Regions from separate parts of the Geobacillus sp. WSUCF-018B genome, predicted to be linked through region 2. Evidence: riboswitches for the same ligand, from Rfam matches in the RefSeq annotation. Region 2 holds a riboswitch; each other region holds the start of a gene.
What was found. A riboswitch is a leader RNA that binds a small molecule or an ion and turns the genes downstream of it on or off. The one in region 2 is predicted to bind S-adenosylmethionine.
Positions count from the first base shown of each region.

Region 1: it holds a riboswitch for S-adenosylmethionine, as region 2 does, so the genes downstream of both, CV944_RS08365 (phosphoadenylyl-sulfate reductase) here and mtnW (2,3-diketo-5-methylthiopentyl-1-phosphate enolase) in region 2, are expected to answer to the same signal.
Region 3: it holds a riboswitch for S-adenosylmethionine, as region 2 does, so the genes downstream of both, CV944_RS11175 (bifunctional homocysteine S-methyltransferase/methylenetetrahydrofolate reductase) here and mtnW (2,3-diketo-5-methylthiopentyl-1-phosphate enolase) in region 2, are expected to answer to the same signal.
Region 4: it holds a riboswitch for S-adenosylmethionine, as region 2 does, so the genes downstream of both, CV944_RS03845 (methionine biosynthesis PLP-dependent protein) here and mtnW (2,3-diketo-5-methylthiopentyl-1-phosphate enolase) in region 2, are expected to answer to the same signal.

Region 1 covers NZ_PIJF01000022.1:1,830-8,896, reverse strand. Annotated here, with positions in the region: gene CV944_RS08395 (acylphosphatase) at 76-360, opposite strand; gene CV944_RS08390 (sirohydrochlorin chelatase) at 430-1,176, opposite strand; gene cobA (uroporphyrinogen-III C-methyltransferase) at 1,187-1,963, opposite strand; gene cysC (adenylyl-sulfate kinase) at 2,380-2,991, opposite strand; gene sat (sulfate adenylyltransferase) at 3,004-4,164, opposite strand; gene CV944_RS08370 (sulfate permease) at 4,196-5,269, opposite strand; gene CV944_RS08365 (phosphoadenylyl-sulfate reductase) at 5,285-5,992, opposite strand; SAM riboswitch class I at 6,114-6,220, opposite strand; gene CV944_RS08360 (DUF1128 domain-containing protein) at 6,349-6,573, opposite strand; gene CV944_RS08355 (low molecular weight protein-tyrosine-phosphatase) at 6,777-7,067, shown strand, end outside.
Region 2 covers NZ_PIJF01000032.1:20,197-27,263, reverse strand. Annotated here, with positions in the region: gene CV944_RS10665 (phosphate propanoyltransferase) at 1-445, opposite strand, end outside; gene CV944_RS10660 (MarR family winged helix-turn-helix transcriptional regulator) at 535-984, opposite strand; gene CV944_RS10655 (ZIP family metal transporter) at 1,201-1,935, shown strand; gene CV944_RS10650 (1,2-dihydroxy-3-keto-5-methylthiopentene dioxygenase) at 2,024-2,566, opposite strand; gene CV944_RS10645 (methylthioribulose 1-phosphate dehydratase) at 2,596-3,228, opposite strand; gene mtnX (2-hydroxy-3-keto-5-methylthiopentenyl-1-phosphate phosphatase) at 3,225-3,887, opposite strand; gene mtnW (2,3-diketo-5-methylthiopentyl-1-phosphate enolase) at 3,884-5,125, opposite strand; SAM riboswitch class I at 5,203-5,311, opposite strand; gene CV944_RS10630 (pyridoxal phosphate-dependent aminotransferase) at 5,452-6,627, opposite strand; gene CV944_RS10625 (carbon-nitrogen family hydrolase) at 6,726-7,067, shown strand, end outside.
Region 3 covers NZ_PIJF01000035.1:1,042-8,108, forward strand. Annotated here, with positions in the region: gene metH (methionine synthase) at 1-3,004, opposite strand, end outside; gene CV944_RS11175 (bifunctional homocysteine S-methyltransferase/methylenetetrahydrofolate reductase) at 2,997-4,844, opposite strand; SAM riboswitch class I at 4,914-5,015, opposite strand; gene CV944_RS17315 (hypothetical protein) at 5,084-5,236, opposite strand; gene CV944_RS11180 (ABC transporter ATP-binding protein) at 5,297-6,355, shown strand; gene CV944_RS11185 (ABC transporter permease) at 6,352-7,067, shown strand, end outside.
Region 4 covers NZ_PIJF01000007.1:65,070-72,136, reverse strand. Annotated here, with positions in the region: gene CV944_RS03855 (HD-GYP domain-containing protein) at 103-1,107, shown strand; gene metC (cystathionine beta-lyase) at 1,146-2,324, opposite strand; gene CV944_RS03845 (methionine biosynthesis PLP-dependent protein) at 2,328-3,431, opposite strand; SAM riboswitch class I at 3,631-3,741, opposite strand; gene CV944_RS03840 (alpha/beta hydrolase) at 3,934-4,662, shown strand; gene CV944_RS03835 (YjcG family protein) at 4,701-5,225, shown strand; gene CV944_RS03830 (GNAT family N-acetyltransferase) at 5,222-5,656, shown strand; gene spoVIF (sporulation-specific transcription regulator SpoVIF) at 5,701-5,958, opposite strand; gene CV944_RS03820 (YjcZ family sporulation protein) at 6,085-6,213, opposite strand; gene CV944_RS03815 (hypothetical protein) at 6,290-6,526, opposite strand; partial or broken gene CV944_RS03810 (thioredoxin family protein) at 6,640-6,975, shown strand.

The DNA.
Region 1 (7,067 bases), on a different contig from region 2:
TTTCATTGGTGGAAAGAGCGCTTGGCGGCAGACGGACAACGTCTGCGCTGGGAATAGATCCAAGCGGTGCAACAGTCAAATGCCGCTTCCGTACACAATGCGGAACTTAGTTTCGTCAGGGCGGACGGGGCGCGGCTCAACGTGCATGCGGGAAACTTTGGCAAACATCGTGCCGGCTTCAATCGTATCCAAAAACAGTTGGAGCGCGCTTTCATGCCCTTGGGCTTCCATCTCCACCGTCCCGTCATCGTTGTTTTTCACCCAGCCGGTCAGCTGGCGTTTGAGCGCTTCGTGTTGGACGAAATAGCGAAACCCGACGCCTTGCACGCGCCCTTCGACCATGACATGAACCCGTTTCATCATGATGAAGCCCTCCTTCGCTGCGGTCGCTTCGCTTCCATCATACCATGAAAAAAGGAGCTTGTCTGCTCAAGCTCCTTTTTTCGCTGCCGACAGCGCCTGCACCTGTTGTTGAATGAGCGTTACAAGCCGCGGATGATACCCTAAGTACGAGCATAAATGCCACTGTTGATCGGAAACAGGCATCGCTTGCAGCTTCCGTTCGACTGTTTTCATTAAAACGCCGGTAAACAGCAAATACGGCACGATAAAGACGCGCCGGTATATGGATGCCTGCGCCCGCTTGAACCCTTCGTCAAGCGTCGGGCGGATGGCGGCGAGAAAACAAACGTCAACGTGCGGCACGCTCGTTTTTTCTTGCAAGCGCCGGGCGATGGCGGCGATGTCGCGCTTCGTATCCGGGTCGCTGCTGCCTCGGCCAATCAGCAGAACCATTGATTCATGATCAAGCGGCGCCGGCTGCTCGCCGATGCGGTCGATGATGATGTCAATCATTGCATCGTGGACGCCAAACGGCGCTCCGCAGACGATCTCCAAAGACGGATGGCGCTGTTTCGCTGCTTTAAGCGCAGCCGGAATGTCCTGTTTGGCATGTCCGGCGGATAGAAGCAGCAACGGGATGACGATCACACGGGTTGCCCCTTGGGCGGCGCAACGGTCAACGCCGGTCGCAATATCCGGCTCAGCCAGCTCAACGAAGCACAGTTCTTGAATCGGGATGTCGATGGCCGCCTTGCATTGTTCAACGAAGCGGGCTGCTTCTCGGCGCGCAGCCGGAACCCGGCTGCCGTGGCTGACGTACAAAATGGCTTCCATCGCCATTGCCTCACGAGGTGGCGCCGGCGGCTGCCGATGATGACAGCAACCGCTCAAACCATTGAATGTTGGCGCGCAGCCGGACGACATCCCCGATGATGACCATGCTTGGATTTTCGATGCGTTCTTTGGCGGCAATAGCGGCGATTGTCGCCAGCGTGCCGGTGACCGTGCGCTGGATGGGGGTCGTTCCCCACTGAATGATCGCCGTCGGCGTATCCGGCGCCTTGCCGTATTTCATCAGCTGGCCGCAAATGTATGGCAAATTGTGGACGCCCATGTAAATGGCGATCGTATCAATGCCTTTGGCGAGGCTTTCCCACTTAATGTCTTCGCGGGTTCCGTCGCGGCGATGCCCCGTGACAAAGGCGACGCTGGAGCTGAACTCGCGATGGGTGACAGGAATACCGGCGTAAGCGGCCGCCGCGATGGCCGATGTGACGCCAGGGACGATCTCAAACTCGATCCCGTGCTGAACGAGCGCTTCCGCCTCTTCACCGCCGCGCCCGAACACAAACGGATCGCCGCCTTTTAAACGGACAACTGTTTTTCCTTTTTTTGCATGCAGAACGAGTGAACGGTTGATCGTTTCCTGCTGCATAGCATGGTAGCCGGGCAGCTTGCCGCAAAAAATGAGTTCAGCGTCTGGCTTGGCATACGCCAGCAAGTCTTCATTAATGAGGCGGTCGTACAAAATGACGTCGGCTTGTTGAATGCATTTCAACCCTTTGACGGTAATGAGTTCCGGATCGCCGGGGCCGGCCCCGACCAAATATACTTTCCCCATCGTTGTTTCAGCCCTTTCTGTCGTGATCCCGTCAGCTGCCGGCAGCAGCGCAAACGTTCCGTTGACGGGCGTATTGATTAACCATTAAAAACCAGTTGATATCGCTCTATTCCTAGCTTTTCTGCCGTAGTCGGCAAGCAGTTCGCTTGCCGTGCCGACTGGGCATGCGTACAGCATGCCCTCCTCGAACAATGAACGCTTTGCAGGCAAATGACATTTGCCCGCCGGCGTTCTTGTTCGTGGGAAGAGGCAGAAAAGCTTGTGTTCAGCCATATGATTCTGTGTTTTTAAGTAAAGTAATGGATAATCAACACTCGTGTTCCGTTGAATTTCATTGTAAACGGCCTGGCCGTGGCATGAAAACGACTTTGTAAAATCGTCTCCCACTCTTTTTTCGAGTGGGAGACACGGTATCGTTAATGGGTTTCCGATGCGGGGATGAATCCGCGCTCCCGCAAATACGCGAGCACTTGCTCGACACATTCGTCCACCGAATAACGATGCGTTTCGATGGTCAGCTCCGGCGCTTCCGGCGCTTCATACGGAGAATCGATGCCGGTGAATTCGCGGATTTCCCCGCGGCGCGCTTTTTGATACAGCCCTTTCGGATCGCGCTTTTCGCATTCTTCAAGCGGGCAATTGACGTAAATTTCGATAAACTCGTCTTCTTCGACTAAGCGGCGGACGAGCGCCCGGTCTTCGGCAAACGGCGAAATGAATGCCGTTAACACGAACTGGCCGCTGTCGACAAACAGTTTGGCGACTTCGCCGATGCGGCGGATGTTTTCTGTCCGATCGGCGGCGGAAAAGCCGAGGTCTTTATTGAGCCCGTGGCGGATATTGTCGCCATCGAGAACGTAATTTTGAATGCCAAGCTCAAACAGCCGTCTGGAGACGGCGTTCGCCACCGTCGATTTGCCGGAGCCGGACAGCCCCGTGAACCAAAGGACGGCGCTATGATGGCCGTTGCGTTGGCGGCGATCTTCTTTTGTCACCGATGTATGATGCCAAACGATATTCGTGCTCATCTCGCTCCTCCTTTAGCGTGTCGACGGGGTGACCGTTTCGCGTTCTTGCAGCCCTTTGATCAAAACGGCGGCCACTTCCGGACGGCTGAATGTGCTCGGCGGCACTTGGCCGTTGCGCAACATTTCACGGACTTTCGTGCCAGAAAGGACAACGTGATATTGCGCGTCGTGCGGGCATGTTTTCGTCGATGCCATGCCTTCGCATTTCGTGCAATAAAAGCTGTGTTCGAAAAAGAGCGGTGTAATGCCAAGCTCTTCGGCCGTAAAGTTCGAGAAGATTTTTTGCGCATCATACGTGCCGTAATAGTTGCCGACGCCCGCATGGTCGCGGCCGACGATGAAGTGCGTGCAGCCGAAGTTTTTCCGCACCATGGCATGGAAAATCGCTTCGCGCGGACCGGCATAGCGCATCGCAGCTTGGAAGACGCCCAAGAAAACGCGGTCTTTCGGATAATAGTTTTCCAGCAGCACTTGATAGCTTTCCATCCGGATGTCGGCCGGAATATCGTCCGCTTTCGTTTCGCCGACGAGCGGGTTTAAAAACAAGCCGTCCACGATTTCAAGCGCGCATTTTTGAATGTATTCATGGGCGCGGTGAACCGGGTTGCGCGTTTGGAAGCCGACGACGGTATTCCAGCCGAGTTCGGCAAATCGTTTCCGCGTTTCGGCCGGATCGAAATAAAACGGAGCAAACTGGCCTTTGTCGGTCCGTTTGACGAGCGTAACCGCTCCGCCGACGTACACATCTGGTTTTTCAAACAGCTTGCGCACGCCCGGGTGAGCGAGTTCATCGGTTTTATAGACGAGCTTGGCTTCTTTCGTTTTATCCGGGCGGTAAATATCGGCGATTTCAATGACGCCGTAGACGTCGCCGCCATAAACGAGTTTCGCTTTATCGCCGACAGCGAGTTCACTCGCTTTTTCTTCCGTCACCGCCAGCGTGATCGGAATGCTCCAGACAGTGCCATCAGCGAGGCGCATCGTTTCTACGACCGCATCGTAATCGGCTTTCGTTAAAAACCCGGTGAGCGGGCTGTAGGCGCCTGTGCCGATCAGCTCAAGGTCGCTTAGTTCGGCTTTGGACAGCTCGATCGTTTTCGTTGCTTCATCGATTGGGTAATCCGGATTCCAACGGTTGATCAATGTGCCGCCATGCGGAATGCTCAAACTCATGTTCATAACCTCCTAGATTGATAGATGTTCATTAAATGCCGCCGCCATGTTCATGAAGCGAACGCTCTTCTTCGGCGACTGTTTTTTTTAAGCTGATGACGCCAAGCGTCGCCAGGCAGACGCTGAAGATGGCAATCACCGTGTAAACATCGCTGTCAAGCAACAGTTTCACAAGGCTGTACGAAATGACAAGGGAAAATATTGGCGAAACAAACCACACTTTCAACAGTTGCACGACAATCCGCTTTTGCCAAATCGACATCCCGCTTTTCGCCGTGCCGATGCCGATGATCGCCGATGTCGTAATCTGCGTAAGCGGAACAGGCAAACCAAACAGCGACGAAATGATGACGAGCACGGCTCCCGTGCCGGAAATGGCGCTTCCTTCAAACGGGGAGAAGTTTGTAATTTTCTTTCCGTTTGTTTCTAACACGCGATGCCCAAGCAACAGGGCGCCGGCAGCGACAAACAAGCCGCCGAAGATAGTTGCCGGCCCGACCGCCATCAGCCCGGCGCCGACGAGCGGCCCGACGGCATTGGCCACATTGTTCATGCCGGCGGAAAACGCCTCGAGAAAGCCGGTGACAACGAGCAAGGCCATGAATGTTTTTTGCCAGCGCCCTTGTTCAAGCTGCGGATATTTTCGCTTGAGCGCCAAAAACCATTTGCCGACAGCCAGCGTAAACGAAAAGGCGACGATCGGGATCACGATCCATACCGACACGATAAACAGCAGCTTATGAAAGTACAACGCCTGATAGGCGATGCCAACGCCGACGACTGATCCGACGGTGATCTCGCTCGTCGAGAGCGGAATGCCCATGATGTTCGCCGCAAAAAGTGAAATGGCCGCCGCCGTTAAAATGATGACGACGATTTTGACGGTGAGGATCGAAGACGGAATAATGCCCGACCCGATCGTTTTCACTACTTCTCCGCCGCCGAGGCTGCCGAGAAACACGCCGATGCCGCAAAGAAGGAGGGCCATCGACTTTTTCGGAATGGCGCCCGACCCGTACGCGACACCCATCGAGGCGGCCGCGCCGTTCGCCCCGATGTTCATGGCGAAGAAAAAGGACACAATAAAGGCAATGGCAAGGAGCATATCGTTGTTCTCCCCTTATGTGAGATGGAGCCCGCACTCCGTTTTCCCCTGGCCGGCCCAGCGCCCGGAGCGCAAATCGTTCGGATCCGATGCCGGCGCTGTGCACGGGGCGCAGCCGATGCTCGGGTAGCCCCGGTCATGGAGCACGTTGTACGGAAGACCGTGTTTATATACGTAATTCCAAACGTCTTTCCACGTCCAATGAATGAGCGGGCACACTTTAATGGAGCGGAATTTGTCGTCTTTATTGATGTACTCGACATGGCGCCGCGTCGGCGACTGTTCGCGGCGCAAGCCGGAAATCCAGGCGGTGACTCCGGTCAAGACTTCCCGCAGCGGAATGACTTTGCGCAACTCACAGCATTTGTTCGGATCGCGTTTCCATAGTTCATCGCCGAACTGTGCAGCCTGCTCCTCCAGCGTCAAGTGCGGCTGTTTCATCACGATGCGGAGCGACGGGTATTTTTCCTGTACGTTCGCGATCGTGTCGTACGTCTCTTGGAAATGCAGCCCTGTATCCAAAAAGACGATTTCCGCATCCGGCTTGACTTGGGAAATCAAATCAATGAGCACAATCCCTTCAATGCCGAAACTGCACGCATAGACAATGTCATCGCCGTATTCGCGGTACGCCCAAGCAAGGACAGCCAACGCCCCTTTCGTTTCATCATCGGACGGAAAAGACGGTTTTTCGGCCGTTTCCCATTGGTCATATGTGAGCATCGTTTCCCCCTCCTTAAAAACAAAGAAAATCAACATAATTAGTCGGATATTCATCCGGCAACGGGCAGCCTGGCGATAAAAACGCCCCTTCCATTTCGGAAAGAGCGGAAGAACGAGGGACGCCTTATCTTCCAAAATGGATCCCATTTTGCTGGAATTAGCACCTTGCCAAACGCGGCAGGTTGCCGGAGTTCATCGGGCCAGTCCCTCCCCCGCTCTTGATAAGCGTATGTAATTTATATTGATTAAAATTTTAACACAATTGGCGCTAATGTCAATCCTAGTTTTTCGATAGGAATTTTTTTATATACATAGGCAGCTTCGCGATGCTTCCATCCGGTGACGGAAGGAGAGGATTACCGCTTGCGCAGGCTTCCGAGCTCCTCAACAATGGCCTGTATTTCGCTTGGACTGAACGTTTCACGCTTCATGACCATGTCGTAAATGTCTTTCAGTTCGTCATACCATGCCTCGGAAAAATGGGCCGGCTTAATCGCATCAAAATTGAGCACTTTTAATTTTTTCTTCAGCTGTTCAACGATATATTCGACGTTTTCTGCGGACGGTTTCGATAAATCCATGGTTTCGCTCCTTTCGTGGCAGGTTATCATGTATTGTACCACACCGGCGGTGAAAAAGGGGAGAGGCAATATAGTCCGCGCCAGCGTTAGGTGGTAAAATATAGGTGCATGTGCACGAGCTGCTAGAAAGCGGCTATCAAGCGCTTGGATGAAAAGGGAAAACTAATGCCAAGAAGACGGGATGGAAAGGAGTGGCTGCTTCGATGGTCAAAGTGTTGTTTGTTTGCCTCGGCAACATTTGCCGTTCGCCGATGGCGGAAGCGGTATTCCGTCATTTGGTGAACGAACGGGGGCTTGACGGACAGATTGTCGTTGATTCAGCGGGAACGGGCAGCTGGCATGTCGGGGAGCCGCCGCATGAGGGGACAAGGCGGATTTTGAGTGAAAACGACATTGACTATTCCGGCATCCGCGCCCGGCAAGTCGGGCGCCGCGACTTGGAGGAATTTGATTACATCATCGCCATGGACGCCGCCAATTTGAGCGATTTGCGC
Region 2 (7,067 bases):
TGAGCGCCCGCTCCCCTTGCGTTTTCACTTTCACCACTTGTTTATCGCGGACGCCAAACGTCTCGGCATCTTTCGGCGTCATATGAATGTGGCGCTTGGCAATGATCACCCCTTTGTCGACGGTCACCGTCCCCTTCGGTCCGTGAATCGTAATGCCCGGCGTTCCGTCAATATCGCCGGATAAGCGGACCGGGGGCGCGACGCCGAGCTTGAAGCTGTCGGTTTTCGAAATTTCAAGCTGGGTGAGCGAACGGACCGGTCCGAGGACGCGGACGTTTTCAATTTTCCCTTTCGGCCCTTCGACCGTCACCGTTTCCTTGGCGGCGAACTGGCCAGGCTGCGACAACGGCTTGAGCACCGTCAGCTCGGCGCCTTCGCCAAACAGCGCCGCCATATGTTCTTTTGATAAATGAATGTGGCGATTCGATACCCCTACTGGAACCATCAATGGTGATCTCTCCTTTTTTGCTGGCTATGGTATGTTCTTTATATAACGTATCCATTTCCGGCAAAATTAAAGAGGCCGACCTCGCGTCAGCCCCTTGTTTTTGCCCCATATCCTAATTTTTTCAGCAGCGCAATCGCCTGCTCTTTTTCTGCCGCCGTCAGCGCCGAAACCGTTTCGTGAATTTTTTCCGCATGCTCGGGAAATACGCGCTCAATAAACCGCCGCCCCTCTTCTGTAATGGACGCGTACGTGACGCGCCGGTCCTTTTCGCAGGCGCGGCGGACGATCAATCCTTTGTTTTCCAGTTTGTCAATGACGTAGGTGATGCTCCCGCTCGCCAGCAAAATTTTTTCGCCAATTTGCTGGAGCGGCTGATCCCCTTTATGGTATAACAATTCTAACACGGCAAATTCGGTCGGATTGACCCCGAATGAGTGGATTGATTTGTTCACTTGGTCGCTTACGGCGCGGTAAGCCCGCGACAATACGATAAACAACTTTAGCGATTGCTCGAGTTCTTGCTCTTTTTGTTCCATGCCATCCAACCCTTTGCATTTAACCATTTCTTACTTGCATTATACTTGAACAGCAAACAGGCAGGCAACCGTTTTTGCCAGGCGCTGGTCCATTTTTCTCGCCAGCGGCCGTTCCTTTCGCTATGATAATTTTGTGATAGGGCAGCGCTTGGGCGATTGTCACATTTGTGGAAACGGCGCATATGAAAAAATAAAGGCTGATGAAGGGGGAATTGGATGAACGGGGTATTGACCGGCAGTGTGCTGTCCGCCTTATCGACCGGACTTGGCGCTGTGCCGATTTTGTTTATGGCCAAATCGCTCACTCACCGCTGGCGCGATGTGCTCCTCGCGTTTTCAGCCGGCATTATGATGGCGGCCTCGATGACAAGTCTTATTCCCGAGGCCCTGCGGTCCGGCGGTTTTGAGGCGCTCGCCATCGGATTGGCGGCGGGGGTGCTCGTGTTAACGTTGCTTGAGATGACCGTCCCCCATATCGACTTGGAGCATACGAAAAGCGGCTTGCAATTCGACGAAAAGGCGATGCTCATCATCGCCGCCATTGCGATGCACAATCTCCCCGAAGGGCTGTCAGTCGGGGTGAGCTACGCCTCAGACGGCGCTTCGCAAACCGGCAATTTGATCGCATTGGCCATCGGCTTGCAAAACGCGCCGGAAGGATTTTTGGTCGCCTTGTTTTTAGTCAATCAGCAGATTGGCCGCTTTAAAGCGTTTGTCATTGCCACGTTAACCGGCGCGGTCGAAATTGTGACGTCTTTGCTCGGCTTTTATTTAACCTCTCTCTTCCGCGGCCTCGTTCCATACGGGTTGGCGTTTGCCGCCGGGGCGATGCTGTTCATCATTTACAAAGAGCTCATTCCCGAAAGCCATGGCGACGGCAACGAACGGATCTCGACGTACGCCTTTATTATCGGCATTTTGTTTATGATTTTGTTAACCGAATCGTTTTAGCGGTCTCTCCTTCCGTCATCGAGGCAAGCGCTCCTCTCCATACAGAACGAAACACCCCGCTGCCTTGCCTGGCAACGGGGTGTTCTCATTATTGGACAGCCTCTTCTTTCTCTTCATACGGATGGGCGACCCAACCGGACGGGTCGATGAACAGGCGGACGGCTACGACTTGGCGGTCGTCCATGAGCGTAAAGTAGTGCGGATTCCCTTCCGGCACGGAAATGACATCGCCGGCTTCCAGCTCGACGTCAAAATAGCCGGTCTCTTTGTCGCCTTTGATAATGAAAATGCCATGGCCGGCCGTAATGGCGCGCACTTCGTCTTCCGTATGGATGTGCACTTGTTCAAATTTTTTCAGCAGTTCATCCAAGTTCGGCGTCGCATCGGACAGAGCGACGATATCCCATGTTTTGTAGCCGCGGCGCGCCGCCAAGTCTTCAATTTCGTCTTTGAACGTCGCTAAAATTTCATTTTTTTCTTCATCTGTCAGAACATATTTATCGCGCAAATGCTCCGGCAGTTTCGTGATGTCCCAATGTTCATACAACACCCCTTGACTGTTCAAAAACGCGCGCACATTGTCTTCTCCTTCAATCACTTGGCCCGTTTTTCTCACTTTGATGACGGCCATGTCAAAATCCCCCTTCTAAAAGATGTATATTAGCCAACCGGCAGGCCGGCCCGTTGCAAAAGCAGCCGCTTCACCTGCCAGCTGAACAAAAACTCCCACGCTTCCAAATGTTTTTTCGCTTCAAACGCCGTTCGTCCCCAGACGGTAATGCCGTGGTTGTGGATCAACACGGCGCCGGCGTCGCCATGAACATGGTTCGCAAACTCCCGAGCCAGCGTCGGGATGTCGGCGTCATTGTTAATGATCGGGATGCGCACTGCGGCGTTTTCTTCCCAAATGCCAAACGCCTTGATGATTTCCTGGCCGGAAAAGACTGCTTCCCCGTTTGACGCATACAGTTCAGAAATCAAATTGTTGTCCACGGTATGAACGTGCAAGACGCAACCGGCGTTTGTGCGGTTGTAAATTTCCACATGCAGCAGCGTCTCCGCTGATGGCTTTAAATGTGTTTTCTCCGCTGGTCGGCCGGCAGCGTCAACGAGCAAGAAGTCCTCATCCGTTTGCTTCCGCTTATCCTTGCCGCTCGCTGTCACCAAAAACGTCAACGGGTCGTCCGTCACTTTGATCGACAAATTGCCGCTTGTTGCGAAAAACCAATCGCGGGCGGCGAGCTCGGCTTTCACTTCCGCAAGCTCGTTCCACTTTTTCACGACGATGCTCATACGATCACCTCCATTCGCTGCAACGCATCCATCACGTCAAAAAACGTCGCAAATGGCGCGTGCGGCAGGTCAAGCTCTTGACATTTTTCAAGCAGAAAATCGCGCGCCAGCACATAGTCGGCTTGCCTGGCCACCGCCAAGTCGGTGATCGAATCGCCGATGACGACGTGATACCCGTCCGGGCGGGCAAGCCTGCGCAATAGCGACGGCTTGCAGCAGCCGCAGCCGTTTTGGCACCGGCTGTCACATGCATGCGGCCATGTGATGCGGATCGTCTCACCGCTGAAATCGGAGCCGTTGCAAAAAATTCGCTCCGGTTCAATGAGCCCTTCAAGCAGCGGATAGACGAAAAAGTCGATGCCGCCGCTCACGATATAGAGCGGGATGCTTTGCTCTTTTGTCCATGCGACAAACTCGCGGAACCCTTCGCGCAAGCGGGCGGTGCTAAGCAAAAAGTCAACAATCTCCCCTTTCAGCGCTGACGGAAGAAGCGAAAACATTTTTCCGACGCCTTCCTGAACGGAGATGCGCTGGGCGAGAATGTCGTCCTTTAGCGCCTCCCACTCCGGCGGGGCGAACTGTTTCATAATCGCGATGATGTTGTCGTTTTCCGTGATCGTGCCGTCAAAATCGCAAAAAAGAACGAGTTGTTTCGTCATGCTTCCACCTCAATAGCGCCCCAGCGGTCGATCGCCTTTTGCAGCGCCTCGTTGTCTTTCGCCGCTTCACGAAGCGGACGGCCGACCAGCGCTGCGTCGATGGCGGCGCGAAACGCCTTTCCGCCGCCGATCGCCCCGTCCGGGTGGCCGTGGATGCCGCCGCCGGCGTTGACGACGCTGTCAAGGCCAAAATCGCGGACAAGGAGCGGCACCAAGCCCGGATGGATGCCGGCCGATGGCACTGGAAACGCCCGGGCAAACGGCTCTTGTTCATCGGTCAGCGCCCTTGCGATGCCAAGCGCCTGCTCACGCTCCAAGGCGACGCTGCCGTACGGCGACGGGAACAGGACAAAGTCGGCGCCGGCGAGCCGCAAAAGCTTTCCAAGCAAGAGCGACGGGGCGACGCCGTAAAACTCCGACGGCGTGATCGCGCCGCTGAACGCCGGGTGGGCCATGATCGGAACGGAAATCTCTTCATCTTCCCGCAACCCTTGCAGGACGTCCAATCCATAGGCGAACACGTTGAACAACAGCACATCGGCGCCAAGCTCAGCCGCCCGTTTCGCTTTTTCTTTCAGTTCAAACGTTTTGCCGGTCAAGTTGACGGCATACAGCGTCCGCTTGCCTGTTTGTTCGTACACCTCTTCGAGCGCCGCTTTGCCTTCTGTAATGCGCTTCGCAAATGGCAGACGATCGCTGTCAAACAAAATTTCGTCATCTTTGACCAAGTCAACGCCGCCAAGCGCTTGCTTTTTCAACTCTGATGTCAAATACGCCAAATCGCGGCCGACGATGCCTTTGAAAATGCTCATCAACAGCGGGCGGTCGTACACTCCGACCTTTTCGCGAATGCCGGCGATGCCAAAGCGCGGCCCCGGAAACTGCCGCTTCCATTCTTCCGGAAATGCCAAATCAAGCAACCGCACTTCCCCGTCAAGCGACAGCTTGCCGAACGTCGTCACCAACAATGCTGGCAAATCGGCGCTGAAGTTGACGGTCGGGTAAGCGATTTTGACGATTGCCCGCTTCAACCGCTTGCCGAAATAGGCGTTTACCCGCTCGCTCTCGCCAAGCTCTTCGATCGCAACGACTTCCCCTTTATGCTTGCGAAGCTGGTCTTGCTCTAGCTGCGGCAAGTCGGTCCATGTGCCGACTGTCAAGCCGAGCGCGATTCCTTCCGCCTTTTGGCGAATATCGTGTTCATCATGAAGCAAATACGTCGCAATGACTGCACTCATCGTCCATCCCTCTTTCAATATATGGCGAAATAAAAAAGCCCCTTCCTAAGAAGAGGCGTCATTCATTCATGGCGCTCTTCTTATCTCCCAGCGTTTCCGCTGCAAGAATTAGCACCGTGCTTAGCGTACGCCAAGCCGGTTGCCGGGCTTCATTGGGCTCGTCCCTCCGCCTGCTCTTGATAAGAAAGCCTGCTCGTTTATGCACTTGTCAAACGATTGGCAAATTTACTTTGAATTATGACAGCCTTTGCCGCCGTTGTCAATCATTTTTTTCAAAACAGCCTGGTCAACGTTGTCCCGTCAACGGTTCATTGCCGCTCTTTTTTTCAAAACAATCCGAGCCGGCCGATCCGCTCCGCCGCTTCGCGAAGCCGCGCTTCATCGGTCAACAATCCAACGCGCACATACCCTTCGCCGTGTTTTCCAAAACCGATGCCTGGGGCGACGGCGACGTGCGCCCGCTCAAGCAACAGATCGGCAAATTCGGCGGATGATGCGCCTTTTGGCAACGGAAGCCAGGCGAAAAATGATCCAGACGGCGCCGGCGCTTCCCAGCCGATCGCGCGCAAAGCATGAATAAACGTATTGCGGCGCGCCTCGTACAAGGCAATGAGCTCCGCGACGCAGTCTTGCGGGCCGAGGAGCGCAGCTGCCGCCGCTTCTTGGACGGCGCCGAACAAGCTGACGTACAAATGATCTTGCAACAACTCAATGGCACGGATGATCCGCTCATTGCCGACAGCGAACGCCACGCGCCAGCCGGCCATATTGTACGTTTTCGAGAACGTGTAGATTTCAACGCCAATGTCTTTCGCCCCGTCCACTTCTAGAAAGCTGACCGGCTTTTGGCCGTCAAAGCCGATCGCGCCATAGGCAAAATCGTGCACAACGGCTATGCCGTACTTTTCCGCAAACGCCACCGTTTCAGCAAAAAACTCCTTCGTCGCCGTCGCGCCGGTCGGGTTGTTCGGATAGTTTAAAAACATCAGTTTCGCCCGGTCGGCCGCCGCCCTGGGAATGGCCGAATAATCCGGCAGAAACCCATTCTCCGCGACAAGCGGCATCATTTCCATCCGCGCGCGGGCGAGCGCGATTCCCGACCAATAGTCCGGATAACCCGGGTCCGGGACGAGCACGACATCGCCCGGGTTGACGAGGCAAAGCGGCAGCTCGACAAGCCCGGCTTTGCCGCCGAACAAGATGGCGACCTCGCGGGCCGGGTCGATCGTCACCCCGTACTCGCGCGCGTAAAACGCCGCTACGGCTTCTTTCAAAAACGAGTAGCCTTGAAACGGCGAATATTTATGGTATTTTGGGTTCGCGGCTGCCTTCTGCATCGCTTCGACAATGTGCGCCGGCGTCGGCTGATCCGGATTGCCCTGCCCTAAGTTGATCACATCATAACCCGCCTTGATCTTCGCACCGACTTTCGCCACGAGCGAGGCGAAAAACTGCTTCGGCAGCTGTTCAAGCAGTTCGGAAAAGGGAAATTCGATCGTCATCGTCCACACCTTCTCAAAAATTCTTGAAATTCTAGTGCAACATCATATATCGTTAAAAGCAAAATGTAAAGAAAAATTTTTTTCCGAGGTGAACGCTCATGACGATCCGCATCGCCTGCCTGCAGCTTGACATTGCATTTGGCGATCCAGCAAAAAACGAACAGCAAGCCGAACAGGCCGTGGAATCCGCTGCCAAAGACGGCGCTGACATCATCGTGCTGCCAGAGTTATGGACGACCGGCTACGATTTGACGCGCCTGGATGAAATTGCCGACGAAGGCGCCGAACGGGCGAAGGCGCTCGCTTCCCGATTGGCGCAAACGTACGGCGTCCATTTCGTCGCCGGTTCGGTCGCCAAAAAAACAGCCGCCGGCGTGACAAACACGATGATCGTGGCCGACCGCCATGGCCAAATCGTCGGCGAATACAGCAAGCTTCAC
Region 3 (7,067 bases), on a different contig from region 2:
AATCCATTTCGCCGCTTTCTTTCGATTTCAAATAATCGGCGAGGCAAAGATGCGGCGCCCGCGGTTGGCGCGGGAAGTCGAATGTCTCGAGCACGGTTTTGTGATCAACCGGATCGTAAACGTAGACGCGGTTGCCGTCGCTTTGCGCCGGGAAGAAGCGGTAGACGCCGGCGGGTTGAATCCAGCCGCGTTCTTTCGCTTCGGCAACGAGTTCGTCGACGACCGCTTTTAACGCCAACGCTTTTTCGTCCCGTTCTTCAAGCAGCCGCTTCACTTTTCCTTTCAAGCCGAGGTGGTGGCCGAGCACCATTTGCCAGTTGACGTACGGCAACACATGGTCAAGCGGCACGTTTCGCAGCACGTGGCGCTCGAGGTCGGCCGGGATGTAGACGGGAACGTCGGTCGAGACGTTCGATTTGAACGCGGTGGCGACCGCCGTTGGCCGTGTCGGCTCGTTTTCGGTCGCTTCTTTTTTCTTGTAGTCAATTTCGCCTTGCTGGAGTTGGTTGGCGAGCGCGAGCCCGTCCATGGCGTCTTTCGCGTACAAGACGATGCCGTCGTATTCGGGTGCGATTTTGTTTTCGGTAAATTTGCGCGTCAAGGCGGCGCCGCCGACTAAAATGGGCGTTGAGATGCCGGCTTGCCGCAAATCTTGGGCGGTGACGACCATCTGTTGGGCCGATTTGACAAGCAAGCCCGACAACCCGATGATGTCGGGCTGATGTTCGCGCACCGCTTCAATGAGTTGCTGCGGAGCGACTTTAATGCCGAGGTCGATCACCTCGTAGCCGTTGTTGCTTAAAATGATGTCGACCAAGTTTTTGCCGATGTCATGCACATCGCCTTTGACGGTGGCGAGAATGACTTTTCCTTTTGTGCTTCCTTCTTTCTTTTCCATATACGGCTCTAAAAAGGCGACCGCTGCTTTCATCACTTCCGCGCTTTGCAATACTTCAGCGACGATGAGCTGGTTGTTGTTGAACAGCCGCCCGACTTCATCCATGCCGGCCATGAGCGGACCGTTGATGATCGACAGCGGATCGGAGTAGGTCTCAAGCGCCTTCTCTAAATCGGGAATGAGCCCGTCTTTCGACCCTTCAATGACGTAGCGGGCGAGCCGCTCTTCAAGGCTCAAGTTCTCCTCAGCCGGCTTGGCGGCGGTGATTTTGCTTCGGTAAAATTCGATAAAGGTGTTTAATGTTTCATCGCTCGTGTCAAACAAAAGCGCTTCGGCCATCCGCACTTCCTCTTCCGGAATCGAGGCGAACCGCTCAAGCTTCTCAGTGTTGACGATCGCATAATCGAGCCCAGCTTGCGTGCAATGGTACAAAAAGACGGAGTTGAGCACCTCGCGCCCGGCCGGCGGCAAGCCGAACGAGACGTTGCTGATGCCGAGCATCGTCAAGCACTCCGGCAGTTGCTCTTTAATGAGGCGAATGCCTTTGATCGTTTCGTTCGCCGCGCCGATGTATTGCTCATCACCGGTGCCGACCGGGAAGACGAGCGGATCGAAAATGATGTCGCGCGCCGGCACCCCGTAGCGGTTCACGAGCAAGTCATACGAACGCAAGGCGATCTCGAGCTTTCGTTCGGCGGTGACCGCCATTCCTTGTTCATCGATCGTGCCGACGACGACAGCGGCGCCGTATTTGTGCAAGAGAGGAACGACTTTCGCAAACCGCTCCTCGCCGTCTTCCAAGTTGATCGAATTGATGATCGCTTTCCCTTGCGAGTAGGTGAGGGCGCGCTCGATGACGCGCTCGTCGGTTGAATCGATGACAAGCGGCACTTTCACTTTTTTCACGACTTCGCGGACGAACTGCTCCATGTCATGGAGTTCGTCGCGGTCTGGGTCGGCGAGGCAAATGTCGATGACATGGGCGCCGTTTTTCACTTGGGCGCGGGCGACTTCCGCCGCTTCTTCGTATTTCCCTTCGGCGATGAGGCGCTTGAATTTGCGCGAGCCGATCACGTTTGTCCGCTCGCCGACAAAGAGCGGACGCATCGTTTCATCATAGATGAGCGCCTCGATGCCGGAAACGGCGTGGACATCAAACGAAGACGGAATCGCCCGCGGCGGGATGCCGCGCACCGCTTCGGCAATGGCGCGGATATGATCCGGCGTTGTGCCGCAACACCCGCCGACGATGTTGATCCATCCCTTTTCGGCAAAGCGGCGGATTTTCTCTGCCAACATCTCCGGCGTTTCATGGTAGCGGCCTTCCTCATCCGGCAGCCCGGCGTTCGGATAGCAGCTGACCGCCGTGTCAGCGAGCGAGGCGAGCGTCCGCAAATGGTCGGTCATAAACTCCGGACCGGTCGCGCAGTTTAAGCCGACGGCGATCGGCTTCATATGGCGCACCGAGATGAAAAACGCATCGATCGCCTGGCCGGCGAGCGTCGTGCCCATCGGCTCGATCGTGCCGGAAATCATGAGCGGCACGCGGCGGCCGACCGCCTCAAACGCCTTGGAAATGCCGAGAAATCCAGCTTTTACGTTCAACGTATCTTGGCACGTCTCCAGCAACAGAAGATCGACGCCGCCCAACAGCAGCCCGCGCGCTTGTTCTTCATAGGCGGCGACGAGTTCCTCAAAGGTCGCGCCGCCTGTCACCGACAACGTCTTCGTCGTCGGCCCCATCGACCCGGCGACAAAGCGCGGCCAGTCGGGAGTTGAGAACGCCTCCGCCGCTTGTTTGGCGAGCTTGGCCGCTTCGATGTTCAACTCGAGCGCCAAATGCCCGAGGTTGTATTCATCGAGCACAATGCGCGTCGCCCCGAACGTGTTCGTTTCGATGATGTCAGCGCCCGCTTCCAAATACGCTTCGTGAATGCGGCGGATGACAGGCGGGGCGGTGAGGGTCAAATATTCGTTGCACCCTTCATACGCCTCGCCGCCAAAATCGGCGGCTGATAGGTTGGCGCTTTGGATCATCGTCCCCATCGCGCCGTCAATGACGAGAATTTTTCGCTGCAGCTGCTGTTCTAAGGTGATGTTAGCCATGAACAACCTTCCTTTCTTTGGCGGCCGCTTCTTTTTCATGGATGTAGCGGACGAGCTCGACCGTCATGTCATAGCGCAAAAACGGCGTGATCAAATAAATGCCGTTAAACAAATCAAACGCCGCGTCAATGAGCGATTTGGCGATGGCAATTCCTTCGCGCGCCGCTTCTACTGGGTCGCTGCCGCAGGCGGCCATGCGGGCGCGAATCTCGTCCGACAGGGTGATCCCCGGCACTTCATGGTGCAAAAACTCGGCGTTGCGCGCGCTCACAAGCGGCATAATGCCGATGTAGATCGGCGTGGCGAGATGTTTCGTTGTTTCGTATATTTGCACGATTTTTTCTTCCGAGTAAACCGGCTGGGTCAAGAAATAGTGGGCGCCGCATTGAATTTTTTTCTCCATTCGCTCGACCGCTTTATCCAAATGGCGGACGTTCGGATTGAAGGCCGCACCGATCGAGAAGTTCGTTTTTTGCCCGAGCGGTTTGCCCGAGTACGATAATCCCTCGTTGAATTGGCTGATTAGGCGGATGAGATCGAATGACGACACATCATACACGGACGTCGCTCCCGGGAAATCGCCGATTTTCGACGGGTCGCCGGTAATAGCGAGCACGTCGGTGATGCCGAGCGTATGCAACCCCATCAAATGCGACTGCAGGCCGATCAAGTTGCGGTCGCGGCACGTAATATGCACGAGCGGGCGGACGCCGAGCCGCTCTTTCACGATCGTGGCGACGGCGGCGTTGCTGATGCGCGGCGTGGCAAGTGAGTTGTCAGCTAACGTCAGCGCGTCGATGCCAGCGTCATGGAGCGCTTTCGCCCCAGCGAGAAACTTGTCAATGCCGAGTTGCTTCGGCGGATCGAGTTCGACAATGACCGAGCGGCGCGTGCGGGCGAGCTCGGGAAGCGGAGTCGGCGCGGGCCGATCGGCTTGCACCGATACAGATGCCGTGCGCCGCTTCACCGTTTTTTCCGTCACCGGCGTCCGGTCGGCGAGCGCCTTTGCCATTGCCTCAATATGTTTCGGCGTCGTGCCGCAGCACCCGCCGATCAAGCGCACCCCTTGATCGCGGAACGCTTTGGCCGCCTCTTCAAAATATTCCGCGTTCGTTTCATAGACAAGCCGGCCGTCGCGGTAATCCGGGAGGCTCGCGTTCGGATACGCCGACAAAAATGCGCGATTGGGCAGGGGCACTTCCTCAAGCGACTGAATCATATAGTGCGGACCAAGCCGGCAGTTGAGCCCGACAACATCGGCCCCGAGCGCCTCCAGGCGGCTAAGGGCGTCCGCGAGCGGCGTGCCGTCTTGCAAAACGCCGACTTCATGGAGCGACACATGGGCGATAATCGGCAAGTCCGTCTCTTTGCGCGCGATGGCAAGCACCGTCTCCAACTCTTCCAAATCGTAATACGTCTCCAGCAGCACACCATCAACCCCTTCGGCAAGCAGCACAAACAGCTGCTCGCGAAACGTCCGCTTCACTTCGTCAAGCGGTACGACACTTTTGTTTAACGTGCGCAGCCCTCCGATCGTTCCGAGCACGTACGCCCCCCCATTGGCTGCTTGCTTCGCCAGTCTTACAGCGGCGCGATTGATCGCCGGCACCTCGTCTTGCAAGCCGTAGCGCGCGAGTTTCACATAGTTGGCGCCGTATGTATTCGTCTGAATGACATCGGCGCCCGCCGCGATATACGCTTCATGAATATGAATGATTTCGTCTGGATTCGATAGATTCAATTCTTCAAAACAACGGTCGACGCCATGCGAATATAAAAGCGTCCCCATCGCTCCGTCGGCGATGAGAATGCGTTGTTTCAACTCATCGAGCAGCCCCACGTTTGATTCCCCCATTTCGTTGTAGTAAAAGAAAAAAGCCTTCTAAGAAGAAGACTTTTCGTTCGCTTCTTCTTATCTTCCAGGCTGTTGCCTGTCTGGATTTAGCACCTTGGCCGCGGCCAGGTTGCTGAGGGTTCACCGGGCCAGTCCCTCCCCCTCTCTTGATAAGAATGTCCGTATGCGGTTGTTTATTTCGTCTTGACTATTACTATATAATTTAATGTATTTTTTGAAATTATTCAATACGGTGAAGCAAGGAAATTTGAAAAAACGATCAATGAGACAGCGGCTTTCCGCATTGCGGGCAAAATTGGAAGCTGTTCTGCGGAATAGTCAGCCGCTTTTTGTTTTTTAGTCGCCGACATGGCGGAAAGCATATTTTTCCGTTGCACTTTCTACTCTCCTATGTTCTAATTAGGAATAGTGAACATCAAGAAGATGGGGGGCTGAAAGTGAACGGAGAAATCATCCGCTTCGAGCGAGTGACGAAGGAATACGACGGCGCAGCCGTACTGGATGATGTCAGTTTTGCGATGGAGCGCGGGAAGTTTTATACGCTGCTTGGACCGTCGGGGTGCGGGAAGACGACGATTTTGCGGCTGATTGCCGGGTTTATCGAACCGACGCAAGGAACGATTTATTTCCACGGAAAGCCGATTCAAAACGTCCCGCCGAACAAACGGCAAGTCAACACTGTTTTTCAAGACTATGCGTTGTTCCCTCATCTCGATGTGTTTGAAAACGTTGCGTTTGGTTTGCGCGTGAAAAAGATGAAAGAAACCGACATTCGCGAGAAAGTGAGGGAAGCGCTTCGGTTTGTCAACTTAGACGGCTATGAGCGCCGCCGCATTCAAGAAATGTCAGGCGGCCAGCGTCAGCGCGTCGCGATTGCGCGGGCGATTGTGAATGAGCCAGAAGTTTTGCTCTTGGATGAGCCGCTATCGGCCTTGGATTTGAAGCTGCGCACGGAAATGCAGTATGAACTTCGTGAATTGCAGCGCCGCTTAGGGATTACGTTCATTTTTGTCACGCATGATCAAGAAGAAGCATTGGCGATGTCCGATTACATTTTTGTTCTGAATAAAGGAAAAATTCAGCAGTTTGGGACGCCGAAAGACATTTACGACGAGCCTGTCAATCGATTCGTCGCCGATTTCATTGGCGAATCGAACATTTTGTCAGGGCGCATGATCGACGATTTCCTCGTCGAATTTGCCGGCAAACAGTTTGCGTGTGTTGACCGCGGCTTCGCGCCAAATGAACCGGTCGATGTCGTCATCCGCCCGGAAGATTTGGAGCTCGCGGCGCCGGAAGACGGGCAGATCGTCATCCGCGTCGATTCGCTCTTATTCCGCGGTGTCCATTATGAAATTTGCGGCTATGACGAAAACGGCAACGAATGGCTTGTCCATTCGACGAAAAAGGCCGAAGTCGGGGAAACGGTCGGCCTTCGTTTTGAACCGGAAGCGATTCACGTCATGCGACTCGAAAAGGAGGATGAGGACGCATGACGGAACGGGCGTGGCGGAACTGGTATTTAATCCCTTATGGCATTTGGCTTGTGCTGTTTGTCGTGGCCCCGATTGTCTTTTTGGTGTATGAATCGTTTTTGGATCTTGACGGCCATTGGACGTTGTCCAACTATAAATCCGTATGGACGCCCATTTATTTGAAAATGATGGCGTATTCGTTTTGGTATGCGTTTTTAATCACGCTTGTGTCGCTGCTCATCGGCTATCCGACCGCCTATTGGCTGACGAAGACGCGGCACAAGCAGCTATGGCTGTTGTTGCTTATTTTGCCGATGTGGGTGAATTTGCTGCTGAAGGTGTATGCGTTTTTAGGGCTGTTCGGCACGTACGGGCTGGCCAACGCTTTGTTGAAAGCGCTGGGCGTTGGGCCGCGGCAGCTGTTGTTCACCGATTTCAGTTTTGTCTTTGTGTCGGTGTACATTTTTATTCCGTTTATGGTGCTGCCGATTTTCAACGCGCTGGAGGAGCTGCCGCCATCGCTTGTCGATGCCGCCCGCGATTTGGGCGCTTCGGCTTGGACGACGTTCCGCCGCGTCGTCTTCCCGCTCACGCTTGGCGGGGTGAAGGCCGGCTGCCAGGCGGTGTTTATCCCGGCGCTGTCGCTGTTTATGATTACGCGCCTCATTGCGGGCAACCGCGTCATTACGCTCGGCACCGCCATTGAGCAGCACTTCCTCGTCACCCAAGATTG
Region 4 (7,067 bases), on a different contig from region 2:
GATGAAAAAAGGAAAGGTGCCTTCCCCGAAAGGAATAATGCGTGTTGGAACGGTTCGACATCGTATTTTTTCTACATTCTGATTGTTCTATCAAATGAGAATTTGCTTGCAAAGGCTGGCGGAATTGATGAAAAACGCCCGCCGCTTCCGGTGCCGCTCAAAATGAAACTGCAGCTGACGGTCTTGTTCAGCAGCACATTTCCTGTTTTATTGTTCAGCTTAGCGATGGAAATCAAATGGTCGCTCGCCGGACCGAGTGCATCCCACTGGTCGTATTGGCCCTGGGCAGCCGTGATTTTGTTGTTTTCGACCGCCTTCTCCGTTTTTTTGACCCGCTTGTTGGTCGATGAGATCCATGAGCCGGTCAGTGTGCTGTTAAGTCATATGAAACGGGCGGAAAACGAAATGTATGAGCTGATCGCTCACAATGTCTATACGGACGAATTTGCGTATTTGCTTCGCGGATTCAATCATATGATCGATGCTGTGCATCGGCGCGATCGAACGAACAAAGAGCTGCTCAACAGTTTCATCACTGTCCTGACAGCGGCGCTTGACGCCCGCGATCCTTATACAGCGGGGCACTCGCTGCGCGTGGCCCGCTACGCGCTGGCGATCGGCAAGCAGCTTTCTCTGCCGAATGAACAGCTTGATGCCTTGTATCGTTCCGCTCTGCTGCATGACATCGGAAAGATCGGCGTCCCCGATGCCATTTTGCTTAAAGAGGGAAAGCTAAGCGATGATGAATTTGCCTGGATCAAAAAACACCCCGCCCTTGGAGAAGCCATTTTGCGCGAGGTTAGGCCAATCGAACCGATTGAGCCGCTGCTAGCTGGAATTCGCTCCCATCACGAACGCATCGATGGCAAGGGATATCCGGATGGCTTAGCAGGCGACGAGATTCCGTTGTTTGGCAAAATCATCGCCGTGGCCGATGCGTTTGACGCCATGACTTCCGATCGCCCGTACCGAAAAGGCATGGATATTCGTCAAGCGGCGGACATCTTGAGAAAAGGAAAGGGAACGCAGTGGGACAGCGAACTCGTCGACCTCTTTTTGAAACACTTACAAGAGGAGAAGCTGTTGTCAACCTCAGCGGCATCTTGACCCGCCCGCCAAGCTTTGAAGGCTTGGCGGGCTGATTGCTATGGCGTTGAAACTGACGGCCGCTCTTTCACAAACGACAGCGCCCGCTCGAAATCGGCGATCAAATCGTTGACATCCTCAAGCCCGACGCTCAGCCGCAACAAGCCGTCGGTAATGCCGCGCCGGAGCCTCTCTTCTTTTGGCATCGCCGCATGCGACATTTTCGCTGGGTGCGATAAAATTGACTCGACCGCCCCAAGGCTGACAGCAAACACCGGCAGGCGGACGTTTCGGACGAACGTCCGAGCCGCTTCTTCATCGGCTAGGCGGAACGACAGCACAGCGCCAAACCCGGCCGCCTGATGGCGCTGGATGTCATGGCCTGGGTGGTGCGAAAGCCCTGGATAATACACATCTTCCACTTTCGGATGGCGCGCCAAATACTCAGCGATGGCCAGGGCGGATTCGGACGACTGCTTCAGCCGAACGTGGAGCGTTTTTAATCCCCGCAGCACAAGCCACGCATCTTGGACGCCAAGGACGGCGCCAAACGCGTTTTGCAGTTTGTACAATTCTTTTCCCAATTCCTCGTCTTTCACGACCGCCAGCCCGGCGACGACGTCGCTATGGCCGGCTAAAAATTTCGTGGCGCTGTGAAGGATGACATCGACTCCAAGATCAAGCGGCCGCTGCAACGCCGGCGTCATGAACGTATTATCCAAGAACGTCAAACAGCCATGCGCCTTCGCCAGCTTGACGACGCCTTGAATGTCGGTCACTTTTAACAATGGGTTGGACGGCGTTTCCATATAAATGACTTTCGTGTTCGGCCGGATGTTTTCCGCCACTGCGTTTAAATCGGTCATATCGACAAACGTATATTCAATGCCAAAGCGGCCGAGCACCTCCGTAATCATCCGGTACGTGCCGCCGTAGACGTCTTCGGTCACGAGGACGTGGTCGCCTTTTGAGAGAAGCAAAAACGCCGTTGAAATAGCCGCCATGCCAGAAGCGAACGCAAACCCGCGCGTTCCGCCTTCTAACGCCGCGATCGTTTCCTCAAGCGCCTCGCGCGTCGGGTTGCCGGAGCGGCTGTAGTCGTATTTGCCGAATGAATCGAAATCGAACTGATGGAACGTGGAGGCGTGCTGGATCGGCACGCTCACCGCCCCCGTTTCGCGATCGACTTTCCATTCATTATGGAGCAGTTTCGTTGAAAACGACCATTCCCGTTCCATCGCTTACACCTCTTTCATGTGTTTGAACGCTTGCGCCAAGTCGGCGATTAAATCATCCGCATGTTCGATGCCGACCGAGAAGCGGAGCAGTCGGTTGCAGACGCCGTTTTGGATGCGGATTTCTTCCGGAATGTCGGCGTGCGTCTGCGTCGCCGGGTACGTGATGAAGCTTTCGACTCCGCCTAAGCTTTCCGCGAATGTAATGAGGCGCAAGCTTTTTAAAAACCCGTTCACCCACTTTTCATCGGCAATCCGGAACGACAGCATCCCGCCTCTTCCTGGATATAAGACGTCTGTAACATCTTCATGTTCGCGCAAAAAGGCGCTGATGCGCTTGGCGTTTTCTTCATGCTGGCGCATCCTTAGCGCCAGCGTTTTCATCCCGCGAATCAACAGCCACGAATCAAACGGCGACAAAACCGCGCCGATGGCGTTCTGATACTCGGCCAGGCGTTGACAGAGCTCCTCGCCCTTGGCGACGACAAGGCCAGCCAACACGTCGTTATGGCCGCCTAAATATTTCGTGGCGCTGTGGATGACAATATCGGCGCCTTGTTCGATCGGGCGTTGGAGCACCGGCGTGTAAAACGTGTTATCGACGATCAGCAGCAGCCCATGCCGTTTGGCGAGCTTGGCGACCGCCGAAATATCCGCCTCCTGCATCAATGGGTTCGTCGGCGTTTCCAAAAAGATGGCTTTCGTTTTTTCCGTGATTTTTTCTTCCACAGCATCAAGATCGGCAAAATCGACGTAATGAAAGCCGAGACCGTACTTGCGCCAGCCGCGCTCAAACAGGCGGTACGTCCCGCCGTAAAGGTCGGCCGATACGAGAAACTCGTCTCCGCTCTCAAACAAGGCGAGCACTGTCTGAATGGCGGCCATGCCGGAGCTGAACGCATAGCCTTGGTCGCCGCCTTCCAGTCTCGCGATCGCTTCTTCGACGATTTTGCGCGTCGGGTTGCCGGTGCGGATATAGTCAAACCCGGTCGACTCCCCGATGCCGGCATGGCGGTAGGCGGTGGAAAAATAAACTGGCGGGTTGACCGTCCCCGTCACCGTTTCGCTCCGGTTGCCAATTTGCGCTAACAGCGTCTCTAGTTTCTCCATCTCATCTCTCTCCTTCTGTTGAAAATTCCATCATGGATCAACAGCCAACCACTTAACGCCCAACGAAGCGCCGCTGTTGGTCAAGCAGCGGCTGAGGGCCTTGATCCTCGACGCCTCTCGGTTGAGGGAGCAGCCGCTTGAGCAAATAAAAAAAGTCTTCTAAGAAGAAGACTTTTCCATACGCACATGGTCATGCTTCTTCTTATCTGCCGAATTGAATGCTCAATTCGCTGGATTTAGCACCTGGCCGTCGGGCGGCTGGTTGCTGAAGCTTCATTGGGCCAGTTCCCTCCGCTTCTCTTGATAAGAACCGCTGCGTATTTAATTTTGTTAATTGTTAATTTATTAAAAAATGTAACGCATTCCGGCCATTTTTGCAAGTCATTTTTTTGCCGGCGCCAATGTTCGGCAAGTTCACGAAAAATTCGAGCCCTTCGTTAACATCTTTTTGCCTAAATATGTTACAATAACAAGTGAACTTGCGCTTTCATGGAGGATGATCATGGCGACAGCAACAGGAACGATGCGCGATTATACGCTTTACAGCAGGGAGCTGCAAGAAGAAATCGGGTTGCTTGTCTACTTGCCAAGCAATTTTTCTCCGTTGCATAAATATTCTTTATTAATCGCGCAAGACGGCAAGGATTATTTTATGTACGGAAAAATCAAAACCGTGATCGAGACGCTCATGGACGAAGGAACGATCGACCGAACGATCGTTGTCGGCATCCCGTACCGGAACGTCAGCGACCGCTACGAGAAATACCACCCGGCCGGTCGAAAAAACGAAGCCTATATCCGCTTTTTGGCCCATGAGCTCGCGCCGTTTTTGGATCGCGAGCTGCCGACGTATCAAATGGGCAAAGGACGAGCGCTGATTGGCGATTCGCTGGGAGGAACCGTTTCGCTTCTAGCCGGGCTGTTGTATCCGCATACATTTGGAAAAATCGCCATGCAGTCTCCTTACATTGACGACTCGGTGCTCGAACGCATCCGCGCGTTCCGCGACCCGTCGCTTCTTTCCCTTTACCATTCCGTCGGCGCAGAAGAAATGGCGGTCAAAACGACGGACGGCCATGTACGCGATTTTATCACCCCGAACCGGGCCGCACGGGACTTATTGATCGAAAAGCGGTTTCCCTACACGTACCATGAATTTGCCGGCGGGCATGCATGGACGTATTGGCAGCCGGATGTGCCCCGGGCGGTATCGGCCATTTTGTCGCTGTAAATAACGGCAAACGAACCATCTAAAGGAGGGAAAGCGGAATGAAGTACGGCATTGTCATTTTTCCGCCAAAGCGGATTCAAGACTTCGCCAACTCGTACCGGAAGCGGTACGACAGCCATTACGCCCTCATCCCGCCGCACATTACATTGAAATACCCGTTTGAGGCGGATGAGGAGCAAATCAAAGAAATGACGAAAGAGCTGCGCCGCATCGCAGCGGAAACGGAGCCAATTCCGATCAAAGTGACGAAATTCAGCTCGTTTTACCCGACAAGCCACATCATTTATTTGAAAGTCGAGCCAAACGAAGTGCTGGAACGGTTGCACGAGAAGCTGCACAGCGGCTTGTTTGCCGGGGAGCCGGAATTCGTGTTCGTGCCGCACATTACAATTGGCCGCGATTTGCCGAATGCGGAATACGCTGACGTCTACAGCCAACTGCGGCTGCAAAACGTCCATTTTGAAGAGACGGTCGACCGGTTCCACCTTCTTTACCAGCTCGAGAACGGATCATGGACTGTCTATGAAACCTTTATCGTTGGAGGAAAGGAAACGGGAGAATGAACGTCGCCATTGGAACAACGGAAGACCGCGCGTTGTATGAAGACGCGTTGCGCGTCCGTCGGATTGTATTCATCGAAGAGCAAAACGTGCCGGAAGAAGAAGAAATCGATGCATTTGAACATGAATCGTTCCATCTCGTCCTATACGATGGCGAACAAGCAGTCGCAGCCGGCCGGTTTCGCCTGGTCGATGAAGGGGTTGGCAAAGCGGAGCGCATCTGCGTTTTGCCGGCTTACCGCGGCCGCGGCGTCGGCCGGATGGTGATGGAGGCGTTGGAGCAGCTTGCGAAAACAAAAGGGGCGAAAAAAGTGAAGCTGAACGCCCAGACGCACGCCGAACCGTTTTATAAGAAGCTCGGCTATGAGACGATATCCGGCGTGTTTATGGACGCCGGCATCCCGCACGTCGCCATGGTCAAGCCGCTCGAATGACAGCCGGATAAAAGGGAGCTTTGCGCACGCAAGCTCCCTTTTGCTTACTTTTTGTTGTTCAACATATTGGCGATCGTGTTCAAATCAATTTGTTTGCCGTTATGGACGATCGCCTTGACGATTTGATCCTCAAGTTCTTTTGGCACTTTCCGGTTGGCAATTTGCGCCACCCGCTTCACCACTTGGCGCACCGTTTTTTCATCGCTGAAATTGGCGTTTTGCAGCGAGTTGGCGAGCTCAAAAACGTCTTTCATATTGACACCTGTTTTCTGTTCGATGTTTTTAAAAAATTGCTGATCCATCGTTCCGCCTCCTTCTCCCTGCTATATCGTATGATGCTCCCGCCTCGGCGTGCATCAAATTAGGGAAAGAAAAATACGAGCCGCTCCGTGGCGCCGAAACGGCCCGTATCCCATTCGCTTTTTCCGTTAGGCGACAAATGCCGCGCCGACAATAATCAACAAAATGAACAACACGACAATCAGCACAAAGCCACCGCCATAGCCACCGCCATAGCCGTAGCCGTAAGGATAACCATAACCGCAGAAGCCCATCATAATGTGCACCTCCTTCTCCGTTTACTGTATCGTATTCACCGGCTTAGCGGGGCGTATGGGCGCAAAGGCCATTTTGTCATCCAAATCGGCGGAACAGCTCGGCAAATTCCCGCTCCTTCTTCGCAAACCATTGCTCGATGTAGTCCAAGTTGCCTTGTACACTTTTTAAAAATCCATTGTTCAATTTTTCGATTTCTTGCAGCTGTTTGTTAAAGTCCTTTCCCCATTGTTCAAACAGGCGGATGAACGTTTCATGCCCTTCTTTGCGCGACGCAACCCAATTTTCGAGCGCTTTTTCCAACTCTTTGCTCACACTTTCCCCTCCTTTCTTACTGTTGTATGCAAAAACGACTGCCCGAGGTGAAGGCGTCCCCGTTCTTTTTTTGCCTTGCCATATGGTAAAGTAAAGATGAACGGCAACATGAAAGGGAGGGAACGAATGTGAGACAAATTGAAACAGTTGAGCAATTCGAGGCGGCCATTTCCGGCGATAAGCCAGCGATTATGAAGTTTTACACAACTTGGTGTCCAGACTGCGTGCGCCTGAACATGTTCATCGATGACATCATCCGCGATTACGGGCAGTACGACTGGTTCGAAATCGACCGAGACCAGTTTCCAGATCTTGGTGAGAAGTACCAAGTGCTTGGCATTCCAAGTCTTCTTGTGTTCCGAAACGGGGAAAAAATCGCCCATCTGCATAGCGCCGATGCGAAAACGCCGGAAGAAGTGCGCGCCTTTTTGCAATCGCTGCCGGCTTGATAGCCCTGCCGCGCCTCCCACGGCTCTGCCTAAGGCACGGCATGAAAACCGCCGCCCACGCTTCGGGCGGCGGTTTTCACTCCAGAGCGTAT